Regions from separate parts of the Priestia flexa genome, predicted to be linked through region 1. Evidence: predicted binding sites of a transcription regulator. Region 1 holds the regulator's gene; the other holds the start of a gene.
What was found. The regulator Rex, encoded in region 1, represses fermentation and respiration genes when NADH is low (regulators of the CRP and FNR family bind a similar motif). The targets are predictions, from matches to a motif close to TTGTGAAATATTTCACAA.

Region 1 (7,179 bases):
TTAAAAATAATCTATTCTACATTGTTAAAAGTCGTTATGAATAATTAGCCGATTACAGCTAAAATGTCGCTTTCGCGTAAAAGTAAGTATTCAGTACCTTCGTATTTCACTTCAGTACCAGCATATTTTGAGAAGATAATACGATCGCCTGCAGCTACCTCTAATGCTACACGCTCACCGCTTTCTAATACTCGACCTGTACCAACAGCAACAACTTTACCCTCTTGTGGTTTCTCTTTAGCGCTGTCTGGTAATACGATACCGCTTGCTGTTTTTTCCTCAGATTTTACAAGTTCAATCACTACGCGATCACCTAATGGCTTTAACAAGTGAAACAACCTCCTCAAATAATATGTTTTTACATTTTATTAGCACTCAACCTCACCGAGTGCTAACACATTTATTATATTAAAACAAAGTAGCTTTTTTTTGCAAGTATTAAACACAAAAAAATTTAAAAAATCCTTTTTCAACTCATACTACTCATACCTACATAAAAAGAAGGCATTCTTTTATCTCTCATATAATATGTATGTTACAATACGAACAAGAAGAAACATATCAAAAAGCTTCCCTACATGTTCTTCGACAATGATACATAAAAAACCTTTTAAAGGAGTATGGAAGATTGGAAAAGCGCTATGGTTATATCGTACTGACTTATATCATCATGCAGTTTTCTAGCATTTTAGGCATTCCGTTATTATTATCCCTCGGACTGTTTAATGACGAACCCGTTGGAGTAGCTAAACAGCTTGCGATGACTTATTGGACAATTATCAGCTTTAGCTTGGCTTTAGTAATTGTACTTTTGTTGTTAAAGCGTGAAATGTCAATGAGACATGAACATGCTGGCTTACCAACAGCTATATTCTGGTCAATCTTTGGCATCTTTTTAGCAATGGCTTCTCAATCTGTGGCTGCCATGATTGAAATGAACTTATTGGGTATTGAACCTGGTTCTGAAAATACGGAAATGATCTTGAATTTAGTGAAAGTTACGCCTTTATTAATTGTTGTCACATCCGTTATTGGACCAATTTTAGAAGAAATTATCTTCCGAAAAATCATCTTTGGTTCTCTATATCGTAAATATAATTTCTTTATTTCAGCCTTTATTAGTTCACTTATATTTGCAGCAGTCCACTGGGATTTCGAACATTTATTAGTTTACACGGCTATGGGATTTGTATTCGCGTTTTTATATGCAAGAACGAAGCTGATTATTGTTCCAATTATAGCTCATGTCTTGATGAACACGATTGTTGTGTTAGTTCAAACGATTTTTGCTGATGAAATTATTGAAATTCAAAAACAGGCTGAACAGCTACAGTTTATTATTAAAGGACTTGGTTTATGAATAATATCCCTCTAACCAGAGGATTTATCTACTTAATTATGGGAATCCTCTTTACGTATTTAGCTATTTTAAGCGTCGATACGACCGTATGGACCTTACCAACTATCTTGTTTGCCTTAGTCGCTGCTTTTGATTTTCGCTTTGCGATTCGAACCTTTTCATTGCACCGCAAGATTAAAAAGCTTCAGGAGCAATATAAAAAGTCAAATAGCAACGATTCTCAGAAATAAAAAGGCCCCTTACAACAGGGGCTTTTTTTTGTTATTCAGAAGAAATTCCAACGGCTTCTTCATATTGTTGTCTATGTTTCAGCATTTTACGATAGGAAATGCGAGAAATAATAATGCTAATTTCATAAAGGATGAATAAAGGAATTGTAACCATTAGGTGTGATAACAATTCTGGAGGTGTAATAAAAGCCGCTATGACTAATAACACAAAATAAGCGTACTTCCGGATACTGCTTAAGAACTGTGGCGTCACAATACCTAGTCTTGTTAAAAACATAATGACAACGGGTAATTGAAACAATAGACCAAATGGTAGCGTAAGCTGAAATAAAAATGAAAAATATTCATTGATACCAATAACTTGGTTAACATCTAGCTTATCCGCTATTCGAATCATAAACTCTACTACAAAAGGAAAGAGAACAAAGTAAGCAAACGAAATACCAGTAAGAAATAGGATAATTGAAATTGGAATGTATCCAAGAGTTACTTTTCGCTCTTTATCATACAAGCCTGGACTTATAAATGCCCATAATTGATAGAGAGCAATAGGAGCAGAAACAACACATCCAATTACAAACGCAAACTGCATATAAATCTTAACCGGATCGGTCAATTTAAATGCGTTCATTGTTAGCGAGCTTGCCTCGTCTGCTGATTGTAGATAAATAATAACGCGATCCGCTAAGAAAAAACCGCCAATTGTAGCAATAAAAAAGAAAAAGACGACGATTAAAATCCTTTTTCGCAGTTCACCAATGTGATCATATACAGACATTTCTTGTTCGTTCATATGTCAATCATTCCTCTATTGATTTCGTTCTTTCTTCTTGCCCTCGTCTTCGTTATCTTCCATTATTCCTTTAGTGGCACTTTTAAACTCCCTTAACGTGTGGCCTACAGCTCGACCAAGCTCGGGAAGCTTCTTTGGTCCAAAAACTAAAAGTGCAAAAATTACAATTAAAATCACACTACCTGCACCTAATCCCATGGTTTCCCCTCCTTTATTACATATATATTCTATTATATATTATTTTCAGGGTAATTTTTCAAAAAGTAAACCAGCGACTGAAGCTCTACGGCTAAATCAATGTGATGCAGACGAATAGAGCTTGGCACATTTAAACGGGCAGGGGTAAAATTTAAAATACCTTTGATTCCGCATTTGACTAAGCGGTCCGTAATTTGCTGTGCCACTGTAGCTGGAACCGTTAGGATCGCAACAGAAATATCTTCTGTCATATGTTCTTCAAGCTTATCTAAATGATAAACGGGTACGTCTCCAACGTTAGTACCCACCTTTTCTTCAATAACATCAAAAGCAAATTCAATTTTTGTATTGTTATTCTTAATGAAATTGTAGTTTAAAAAAGCTGTTCCAAGATTACCAACACCAATCAGAGCAACTTTGGTTACTTCATCTTGATCTAATGTTTTGCGAAAAAAACTTAGTAAATAATTGACGTTATAGCCATATCCCTTTTTACCCAAGGCTCCAAAATAGGAAAAATCGCGACGAATTGTAGCGGAGTCTACTTTCACCGCTTCGCTTAATTCTGCTGACGATACACGTTGCTTACCAGAAGCATGTAGATTTTTAATAAAACGATAGTATAGTGGCAACCGCTTTGCTGTAGCTTGTGGTATTTTTAAGTTTTCTGTATTCATCTTGTGCCCCCTTAATTACGATAGATATAATGGCTATCGTTCAGATCTCCGCTTGACTTAGCAAGATTCTCTTTTTAAATTAGATAGCGCTTCCATTAAGTGAACCTTCTATTCACTCATGAACAGTAGTCTATAGTTTATTTTAACACAGTCTATGTGGTAATAATGAATTCTACACATAATTTTGTGGAAATGCTTATGACATGCACCTATTCATACTTCTGTCTTAAAAATATGTTAAAATACACTATGTCGAAATGAGTAGAGGTGAAACGATGATTATTCTACAGTTAAACGGAATTACGAAATATTACGGGGCAGACCCGATTTTATCAAATATAAAACTTGAAGTTCAATCTAAAGACCGCATTGCACTAGTTGGTCGAAACGGAGCGGGAAAATCAACGCTTCTAAAAATTATTTCTGGTGAACTTTCCTACGACAGTGGAGAGATTATGAAGCCAAAAGAAACAACGATTGACTACATGGGACAGGATACAGTGTTAGAATCCACTTTATCTATTTGGGACGAAATGTTAACCGTCTTCAAGCCATTGCAAAAAATGGAGAAAGAACTAAGAAAGCTTGAAGAAAAAATGGGAGACCCTTCTTATCAGCAGGATTCCAACAACTATGAAAAGCTTTTAAAGGAATACGATCAGCTTCAAATTTCCTTTAAAGATCTAGGCGGATACCAATACGAAGCTGACATTCGTTCAATCCTGCACGGGTTTCGCTTTTCAAACTTTGATTACTCCACCCCTATTTCTACACTAAGCGGTGGGCAAAAAACACGACTGGCTCTAGCTAAGCTGTTACTAACTAAACCTGATTTGCTAATTTTAGATGAGCCTACCAACCATCTTGACATTGAAACATTGGCTTGGTTAGAGCAATTTTTACAAAATTACGATGGCGCTATCCTAATTGTCTCCCATGATCGCTACTTCCTTGATAAAGTGGTTACACAAGTCTATGAAGTAAGTCAAAAAACCACCTATAAATATCCTGGTAACTACTCAAATTATTTAACACAAAAAGCCGAACGCTATGAGCGTGAGATGAAGCAATTTGAAAAACAGCAGGATGAAGTAGCAAAGCTTAATGATTTCATTCAAAAAAATATTGCTAGGGCTTCAACAACAAAGCGAGCTCAAAGCAGACGTAAACAGCTAGAACGCATGGAGCTAATGGATCGGCCAAACGATGGTGAAAAAGGTGCAAGCTTTTCCTTTGATATTGAACGGCAAAGCGGAAATGAAGTATTAAAAGTTGACAACCTTTCCATTGGATATGAAGAAAATCAGTTTATTGTAAAAAACATTAACCTTCGTGCTACTCGTCAAGATAGCATTGCCCTAGTAGGTCCAAACGGGATTGGTAAATCTACTCTGTTAAAAGGCTTAATGAATAAACTTCCTTTTGTTTCAGGAGAAATCCAATTCGGTTCTAATGTAGCCGTAGGCTATTATGATCAAGAACAGGCAAACTTGACGTCTAACAAAGCCGTACTCAATGAATTATGGGACGACTACCCTACTACTACTGAAAAAGAAATTCGAACTGTGCTCGGTAATTTTTTATTTTCAGGCGACGATGTCTTAAAGGTTGTTTCCACACTAAGCGGTGGAGAAAAAGCAAGACTCGCCTTAGCAAAACTGATGATGCAAAAAGCAAACTTTTTAATTCTAGATGAGCCTACTAACCACCTTGATCTAGATAGTAAACAAGTATTGGAGAATGCATTAATCTCTTATCCAGGTACACTTTTATTTGTTTCCCATGACCGTTACTTTATCAACAGAGTTACCAACAAGGTTATCGAATTGTCTGCAGAGGGAACAACAGAGTTTTTAGGGGACTATGACTACTACGTTGAGAAAAAAGCAGAAATGGAAGAAAGAAAAGAACTTGAAGCAGCAAATATGGCTCAGGAACTATCTGTAGGGAAAAGTGACAAAACGTCATATATACAAGATAAGGAACAAAAAAAGCTTCTAAGGCAGCGAAAAAGAAGAATTGAAGAGATTGAAGAACGAATTGCTGAAGTGGAAGCAAAATTAGAGCAAAATGAAGAGCTTTTATGCGACCCAGTAATTTACCAAGATCATGAAAAATCTCAGCGTTTAAACAATGAGAACCAAACTTTTCAACAAGAGTTATCCACATTAATGGAAGAGTGGGAAGAACTTCAGCTAAGTATTGAGGAAAGCTAACAGTTTATACACAAAAGAAGCCCATACACCTTTTGGTGATGGGCTTTAATATATGCATTATCCACAGTTAATTCTAAATTGATTGAAAATTGTGGATAACCACTATATTATCCACAGCCCTCTATTCTAGCACTAACCCAGGATTCGCATTTAATGCCATGGTTGCTCTTCTATCTTTACGATATAAAACGCTGGCTGCTGCTCCAATCATAGCAGCATTATCCGTACATAAAGAGAGTGGTGGAATAACTAACTCTACATTAGAGTACTTTTCGAATCGTTGCTGTAGAGCCTCTCGTAACCCTTTATTTGCGGCTACCCCACCGGCTAACAGCAGTTGATTTACGTTATATTCTTGAACAGCTTTTTCTGTTTTTGTTACCAAAACATCAACTACGCTAGCTTGAAAACTAGCTGCTAATGTTTGTGGATTAATATCTTCACCTTTTTGTTTCGCGTTATGCACAGTGTTGATAACTGCTGATTTTAAACCACTAAAACTAAAATCATATGAGCCATCTTCCAACCAGGCACGCGGTAGATCAATTAAGGGTTCACCCTCTTGAGCTAGACGATCGATATGAGGACCACCTGGATATGGTAACTGTAGCGTACGTGCTACTTTATCGTATGCTTCACCAGCTGCATCATCTCTTGTTTCACCAATGACTTCAAAACGAACGTGCTCTTTCATGTAGACAAGTTCTGTATGTCCACCCGAAACAACTAATGCTAGTAACGGAAATTTTAATGGCGTAATAAGTTGATTCGCATAAATATGTCCCGCAATATGATGTACAGGAATTAAAGGCTTCTGATGAGCAAAAGCTAACGCCTTAGCTGCGTTGACACCAATTAATAATGCTCCTACTAATCCTGGTCCTTCTGTTACCGCAATTGCATCAATATCATCAAATGTCATATTGGATTGATGTAGAGCTTCTTCTACAACTATTGTGATTTGCTCAACATGATGCCGTGAAGCAATCTCAGGTACAACTCCCCCAAAGCGTTTATGGCTTTCAATTTGAGAGGCTACTACATTTGCAACAATTTCTGTACCACCTCGAATAATCGCAACAGCCGTTTCATCACAGCTTGTTTCTATTGCTAATATTACTTCATTTTCTTTTGTCATAATTTCACCCACATAACTAATGCATCTTCATTGTTATCAGAATAATAATTTTTTCGTATGCCGCCAGCCTCAAAGCCTAGCTTTTTATACAATGACTGTGCAATATGATTTGATGTTCTTACTTCAAGCGTCATTGAAAGTGACCCTAGCTTTTTCACAACATTCATCGCAGCTTTAAGCAAAGCATATCCTAACCCTTTTCCTCTATACTTAGGAAGTATAGCAATATTGGTAATATGCGCTTCATCAATTACAATCCAAGTTCCACAATATCCAATAATTTGCTCATCTATTTCCATTACAAGGTAGGTAGAAAATTGATTGGCCGTTAATTCGTTATAGAAGGCCTCTTTGCTCCAAGGTGTTGCAAATGCCTGTTTTTCAATTTCAACAACTTGATCAATATCTTCAACTTTCATTAGACGAAATTTCACTGTCATAGTCATTTTCTCACTCATTTTTCGCTTCTTGTGCTTTTAACCAGTTTGCTTCTGCCTCAGCTAACCTAATGTAATTAGGCACAAAAGCATGAACTGGAGTTGCTTCTTTTTGCATACCTAAAAAAGC
Region 2 (7,179 bases), 1.8 Mb from region 1:
ATAACGAAAGAGATGTTAAATAACATAGCTCCCATAAAGAATGTCCAGAAACTTACTGCGTTCAAGAACGGATATGCTACGTCACGCGCTCCAATTTGAAGCGGAACGACAACGTTCATTAAACCAATCAAGAATGGCATTGCCATGAATAGAATCATGATAACACCATGAGCTGTAAATACGCCGTTATAGTGATGCGGGTTCAGGATATTCATATCCGGGAACGCTAACTGCATACGCATCATAAGTCCATCTACACCGCCGCGGAAAAGCATTAAGACGGCTGCAAGAATATACATTACACCAAGTTTTTTATGGTCTACTGTTGTTAACCATTCTGTCCATAACCATTTCCATTTTTTGAAATATGTTAAGACAAAAATGATACCGATGGTTGTCAAGACAATCGCTGCGTCAGCTGCATAAATGACGGGATCGCCAGTGACAAAGAATTCATCTAGCTTCATTATGTCTTCCCCCAATCGTACGTTTATTTAGGCCCGTATTAATGACCTTCATGTTCATCATGACCTTCATGCTCGTCATGGCTTTCGTCGCTTTCTTTTTTGCTATCGTCGCTGCCATGGTTGTGATTGCCATGTCCCATGTTCATGCCGCGCTCGTCTACTTTACCAGGGATGTATGCGTCTTTTGCGTGGTTAACCCACTCTAAGTGCGTACCGTTGAACGTCATGCGACCTACTACACCTGGTTCAATAATTTCATCATACTTCTCTTCAGTTAATGGCTTAGCTGTTGCCTTCACTTCGTCAACCCACTCTTCATAGTCTTCGTGAGTTTGGGCTAACACTTCAAATTCCATATCTGTAAAGTGCTCACCTGAGAAGTTAGCACTTCGTCCGATATAAGAACCTGGGTTATCAGCTTGAAGATATAAATCCATCGCCATGTTGTTCATTGAATACTTTTGTCCACCAAGCTCCGGTACCCAGAACGAGTTCATTGAACCTTGAGACGTCAATTCAAAGCGAACTGGACGATCTTCTGGAATGTTTACATAGTTAACTGTTTCAATGTTTTCTTCCGGATAACTGAAAATCCATTTCCAGTTTGCTGAAGTAACATGAATTGTTAACGGTTCTTCAATTTTTGTTTGCTCATTTTTCGGTGGTTCTTCAAGAGCATAAATTGATTTTACAGTTGGGATTGCTAAAAGAATTAAGATAATAATCGGGAACGCAGTCCAGATAATCTCCATCTTTAAGTTACCCTCTTGTTCTGGTGGCTCATAGTCCATGTTGTCAGGTCTTTCACGAAATTTAATAAGTACATAAGCAAAGATTGCAAATACTACTACGACCACAATCGCCATCATCCAAAGCGACCAAACAATAAGGTCAGCTTGTTCTTTAGCGACAGGACCTTGAGGATTCAAAACGGCTAATTCTGAACAGCCGCTCAAGAAAAATACTGAAAGTGCAGAGAATAAACCTGCTAGCTTCCAAAATCCTTTTTTTGGTTTCACTAAAAACTCTCCTTTCTAACAACTCATGATGCGAAGCCTCTAAATTAGATCATCTCTAAAACTTTCTATCTAGTTAACTATAGAAAGCTTTAATACAAAATCTCTTTAAACTCATGTTATACATCAACCATTACTATTGTAATACAAAGTGACAATTTTTTCGTCACTTTTTGTCGATTTTCTTATTTTGAAAATATTCTAAAATAGTGTAAAAACATGAGGTCAAAGAACACTTCAATCCTTGCGATATTTTAGCATATATTCGACAAGGAATAAATGTAAATAAAAGGATGAATGTTGCATTTTCTTACCGAAACTTACCTTTTTAAAGGTAATTCATGTAATGTAACCGCAATCACCCTTGATACAAAAGGGGTTTCATCTATTATTGAATATTTTGTGACAAAATCTATACAGAATTGTGTCAATCAATATTCAAGTTTGGTAGGTTCGATTACCGCCCATTTACAGTATATTACACATTAAATGCTTTTGTTATATACTTCACAAAAAGTTCAAAAATTGACATGTATGTTGTCTACATACTAAAAGAAGCTGCGTGTTATTCACGCAGCTCTTGATCCATATATTCCTTAACAGTGATGTCATCTCCTGAATTATTCAATAGAATAAGATCCGCTGGAAATGGTTTTTCAACATATTTTGGCACAGGTTGATATGAAATAAAATATTCTCCTTTGGGAACTTTAATATCAAACGTATAATTGTCATTTACAAGTGAGGCCTTCACTCGATGTATTTGTTTACTTGGGTTCTTTCCTAAAAACAGCGCATACGTCCCTTTATTAGTATGTATATCATCATACTCAACAAGATTGTTCATCTTTGTCATTACTTCAATCCGTAACCTTTTGCTCCATCCTTCTTTTAAAATCGCCATTCCTTCTCCACTACCAGGAATAGTGAATAACGCAACATATGTGTCCGAACTGCTAATTTTTTGGATTTCTCGAATGTCAAGCTTTTTGGAACCGTTAATGTCCCCCATCCCTTTCCATTTTCTTATATGCTCTTCAACATCCTTAGCGTTGCTGTGAATTGGATATCGAAGAAATTCAATACCTCCCACAATAGCACCTATAAGAATGATTAGAACTAAGAGTCGCTTAAACTTTCGAATTGGTATTCACGCTCCTTTCCATTTAGTGAGTGACGTTAAAAAATAATATGTACGAATTATGCATGAAAATCAAAAAAAAAGCTATCAGACTTTCGTCAGATAACTTTTCTACTCATCGACTCTTTACTAATAAGGCAATTGCTTCTTCTACGACTTTTGCAGTCTCTTCTCCAGCTTGTTGTCTTTCAACAATACATTGTTCTAAGTTTAGCGCAACAATCTGAGCAATGGTTCGGTCGACTGCGCTTCGAACAGCTGATAATTGCGTTACAACGTCTTTACAGTCTTTATCTTCTTCCATCATACGCAGTACGCCTCGCACTTGACCTTCTACTCGCTTTAACCGATTTTTTGTCTGATCAGTATAATTCACGCAGTATCCCTCCTATATTTTGTGCGTTACTAATGACTTATCCTTCACATGCACAGCAATATCCCTTTACTTGATAGCCATACTTTTGCAGCTTACGAATGCTTAAGTTTCTTGCAATTGTATCCGGTGCAATAACTACTACTTGTTTTGACGGAATTTCAACATGTTGTCTTTCCAAGTACGGCAGCGGAATGTGTATAGCTTTTTGACAAGGTTTATGTTTCATTTCATGAAAATGTCGAACATCTACGACTGCAATTTCCGTAGTCTCACAGTCAAGCGTAGAAAGCTTCTTAATTCCATGAACGGGCACATGGCGATTATATAAACTAAACATAATGGCACAACAAAATAAGATTACACCAATATAAAGTAGTATCATTGTATCCTCCCTGACGTAACTTCATACCCATATTAGTATCATCATAGCTGTCATCTAGAACGTACGTCAACAAAAAAGTTTCTTCATAATATAGTTTCAAATGGAAAAAAGCGTGCAGAAAAAATAAATTGGCTTTTCTTTAAATAGCCCTTTGTTACAATCAAGATTTTTTAGAGAGCACCGACTAACATTCCTATAAAAGCTAACACAATACCTCCAATATAACTAAACGCCAAATAAGGGAATAGAACCGTATGCATTTTCTTTTCATGAAGGTGGATATTTTCCAGCTTAAACGTCGAAAATGTCGTAAATGCCCCCATAAAACCCACTCCTAAAAAAGAATACACCCCAGATGTCATTCCATTCCCAACCAGGATTCCTAGTAGAAATGAGCCTACTAAATTGACGCATAAAGTGCCAATTGGAAACCCTGTAGTTGATTTTTGATTCATCCACGTACTTAGCACATACCTGGCTATGGCACCTAAAAACCCACCCAGTGCAATGAGTAAAGCTGTCATAATAGCTGTTCTCCTTTCTTTTTCAGCTTATTGGCTGAACGATCCCCTACTCGGTAACCAGACCAAGACATCAGTAAACCACCAAATAAACTAAGTGCTACATAAAGAAAAGCTAACAGACTGGTATCGTTTTTGATTAAAGTAACGGTTTCGACACTAAAGGTAGAAAACGTCGTGAAAGAACCTACGAACCCTGTACCGATGCCAGCTAAAACAGCAGAAGGAAACACATTCATTTTAATCATTCGATATGTAAACCAACCTAAAATAAAGCAGCCCATCAAGTTCGTTATTAACGTTCCTAATGGAAAGCTGTATGCCCACCATGAATGTGTAAACACACCGAGATAGTAGCGAAGCAAGCTTCCAAGAATACCTCCTATACCTACTAGTAAATACGTCATCTTCTTCACCTCTTTCTTAATTATGAACAAAAAAATAGACTCCTACCCTGTATATGGGTAGGAGTCATTAGCTCTGCAGCAGTTTTGGCGAACTCCATCGCCGTATATTTTGTTTCCTACATTCATTTTACATAATCCATTCCATTTATCAAGAGCTAATCATGGAAAATCCAAGAAAATAATGCGTTCAATCTGTAGCACCAATTTGGGAATTACGGTCATTTTAGAATTATATGTAGTGAAATGTTTAAATAATGAAGTAAAAGATATTATTATTCTTTTGGTTACTCTCTCTTTTTTACATCTCTCGTACCCAAAAATTAATTTTTCTCGTTAGTTGCTCCGCTACCTCTTCACTGACTTTAGAAGCTAACGATGTCCGTAGTCGATTTTTACACTCTTGAATTTCTTCTTCATAAGGGATAATGGTTGACCATTCCAAATCTGGAATTGCAATTAGCGTTTGTTCTTCCTTTTTATTTTCATGAACAAATACATTTTCAATGACTTTTTCGTCTATGCGAATATATGCTTTACGAATTTTCATCTACTTATCACCTCTATATAAGCTTTATGTGTATCATCATATGATACACATAAAGAAACATCAATGCGCATTAGCTTCTTTTGCCATGTTAAAGGGTTTAAAAATAGGGTATAGAATACTAGTTAAAAAGAAAGTAATGCTTCATTTTTTAAATCTTTGTGAATATCTTGCAATGTTTATTGTATATATGCAATTTTTTGGTATGATGAGTATATTGAGATGTACCTAACTAAATGGAGGTTGAGGTAAACAATGGATCGTTCCCCAAAAGAAAAACGTCAAAAGCGCAAACAGTTTGTTGAGCGTTTAAAACTAAAAGGGATAAAAATTGAGCTTACAAAGCCTCGTTCTCATTTTTCAACCCTTTCGCTATTAAAGCCTTAAACCGTAACGGTAACGAATATCACTACATACGCTCTTTGTCTTCCCTTTTTTAGTTACCTTAAATAGAGAGCGGTAACATTTATGAATAAAGACAGCTCATTTCTTTTCTGTTAAATAAGAAGTGAGCTGTCTTTTTTGATATATTAACACCCAATCTAAAAGTTATAATTTCCCATATAAAAACTTTAATATCTAGTATTGTAAAAATATTACTCATAACTTATAATCTTCTAGACTACATAAAAAGGAGAATGAGAGATGAAAAAAGGGGTTTCAATTTTACTTGCTTTACTACTGATGATTAGTTGCTTTCCTGCTGTATCATTTGCTGCTCAGTCCAAAACATTTGAAGCAGACTTGACGAAGTATTTAACAACTGTCAGTACTACTCGTGGGTTTGATGTTTCAAAAGATGATATTGAGTTTTCACTTTCACTTTACGATGAGGAATTATCAAACTTTGATACTGTGGAAGAATTAAAAGAATTTTTGGGTGACGTCATCAAAAGCGACTTAAGCAATTTAAGCTCTATCTATGAAAGCTATGACTTAAATCAAAAATCACTTCAATCATTATTAGAAGAAAATGGTGAAGATTTAAATGATTATGTATTTGTTGATGATTTAGACCAAACAGTTTTTTTCTATTTAGAAGATGAGTTTGACTATGCCGATGATGAAGAGTATGCGGACGAGATTAGCACTGATGATTTTGAATCTGCTTTAAAAATGTTGGAAGATGAGTTTGGACTAACGCGTGAAGAGTTAGAGCGCATTAACGATCACTTAATGTCAATTGAAGATGAGCTTGCGGATGAAGAAACGTTAAATCGCTTAATGGCACTTGCCGAGCGTCTAGCAGCTTTTGAAGACTTTGATACAACAACTGAACTAACTTCTGATCAAATTGCGGAACTAATGTCAATTTATAACGAAATGCTTTCTATCTTTAAAATGAAAGCAACATATACGTTGATTCAAGACGGAACCCAAAAGACATTATCTTTATTTGATTTAATGAATATGAAAGAATTAAAAAATGCTAGCTTAAAAATTAACCTATATACAGCTGACGGCAAATTTTTAGCTGATATGATTATCACAGGTGAAATGGTTAATTCGGATACGGTTGCAAACACAGGAACGAGCATTGAAAAATCTGCTCAAAACGTAAATAACATTGTAAAACAAGCACCTGTTAAAGAAAAAGCTCAAAAAATAGAAGTAAAAAAAGCTGAAGTAAAGAAGACTGTTAAAGGAGCTCGCTTACCAAATACGGCTTCAGACTATTTATTAAACACTTTAATTGGCTCAGCCCTTGTTTTGTTAGCATTTGCTGCATATCGTAAAGTGAGACGAGCATGATATGGAACCAAGAAGTTCAAAAGGAAAAATCAGTCGCAAAAAGCGATTGATTTTTCTTTCGATTATTGTAGGGGTTCTTTGTTTCGGCCTATGGTTTACCACTACTAATGCTTATAAGTTTGCTAAAGGATATTTTGCTTATAAAACAGGTGCTGTTGAACCCCAGGTAACAGCACCTGCTGAAGCAAAAGCAGGACAGCCTATAGAGAAAGAAAACAGCAGTTCTTTAAAGGAAATCAAAAAGAAAGATGCATCTTATCCTTCACAGCCTAAAATAGGAGACTTAATGGGTGAACTAGAAATTCCAAAGCTGAAGGCTACGCTTCCAATTTATCATGGTACTAACGAAGATGAGCTTGAAAAAGGCGTTGGTCATTTTGCAGACAGCGTGTTGCCTGGAGAAAGCGACAATTCTGTGCTATCCGGTCATCGTGATACAGTCTTTCGAAAACTAGGGGAAGTTGGAGAAGGAGACTTGTTATTAGTTCATACAGAAGCGGGATCATTTACGTATCGAGTTAATAAAGTGCGAATTGTCGATGCCGATGATCGAACCGTAATTGTTCCTAAACC

Region 2: qoxA (cytochrome aa3 quinol oxidase subunit II) is a predicted target of Rex. The motif match lies at 1,672-1,689, and genes of this name have one in related genera.

Annotation. Positions count from the first base shown of each region.
Region 1 covers NZ_CP090431.1:3,958,666-3,965,844, reverse strand. The annotation lists gene groES (co-chaperone GroES) at 45-329, opposite strand; gene LZP85_RS20555 (CPBP family intramembrane glutamic endopeptidase) at 629-1,360, shown strand; gene LZP85_RS20550 (YdiK family protein) at 1,357-1,590, shown strand; gene tatC (twin-arginine translocase subunit TatC) at 1,622-2,383, opposite strand; gene LZP85_RS20540 (twin-arginine translocase TatA/TatE family subunit) at 2,399-2,581, opposite strand; gene LZP85_RS20535 (redox-sensing transcriptional repressor Rex) at 2,614-3,258, opposite strand; gene LZP85_RS20530 (ABC-F family ATP-binding cassette domain-containing protein) at 3,534-5,474, shown strand; gene tsaD (tRNA (adenosine(37)-N6)-threonylcarbamoyltransferase complex transferase subunit TsaD) at 5,596-6,612, opposite strand; gene rimI (ribosomal protein S18-alanine N-acetyltransferase) at 6,609-7,058, opposite strand; gene tsaB (tRNA (adenosine(37)-N6)-threonylcarbamoyltransferase complex dimerization subunit type 1 TsaB) at 7,063-7,179, opposite strand, start outside.
Region 2 covers NZ_CP090431.1:2,170,627-2,177,805, forward strand. The annotation lists gene qoxB (cytochrome aa3 quinol oxidase subunit I) at 1-467, opposite strand, end outside; gene qoxA (cytochrome aa3 quinol oxidase subunit II) at 506-1,486, opposite strand; gene LZP85_RS11195 (hypothetical protein) at 2,049-2,576, opposite strand; gene LZP85_RS11200 (metal-sensitive transcriptional regulator) at 2,740-3,000, opposite strand; gene LZP85_RS11205 (hypothetical protein) at 3,038-3,382, opposite strand; gene crcB (fluoride efflux transporter CrcB) at 3,553-3,909, opposite strand; gene crcB (fluoride efflux transporter CrcB) at 3,903-4,310, opposite strand; fluoride riboswitch at 4,362-4,421, opposite strand; gene LZP85_RS11220 (YueH family protein) at 4,609-4,857, opposite strand; gene LZP85_RS20775 (hypothetical protein) at 5,110-5,241, shown strand; gene LZP85_RS11225 (processed acidic surface protein) at 5,500-6,606, shown strand; gene LZP85_RS11230 (class D sortase) at 6,608-7,179, shown strand, end outside.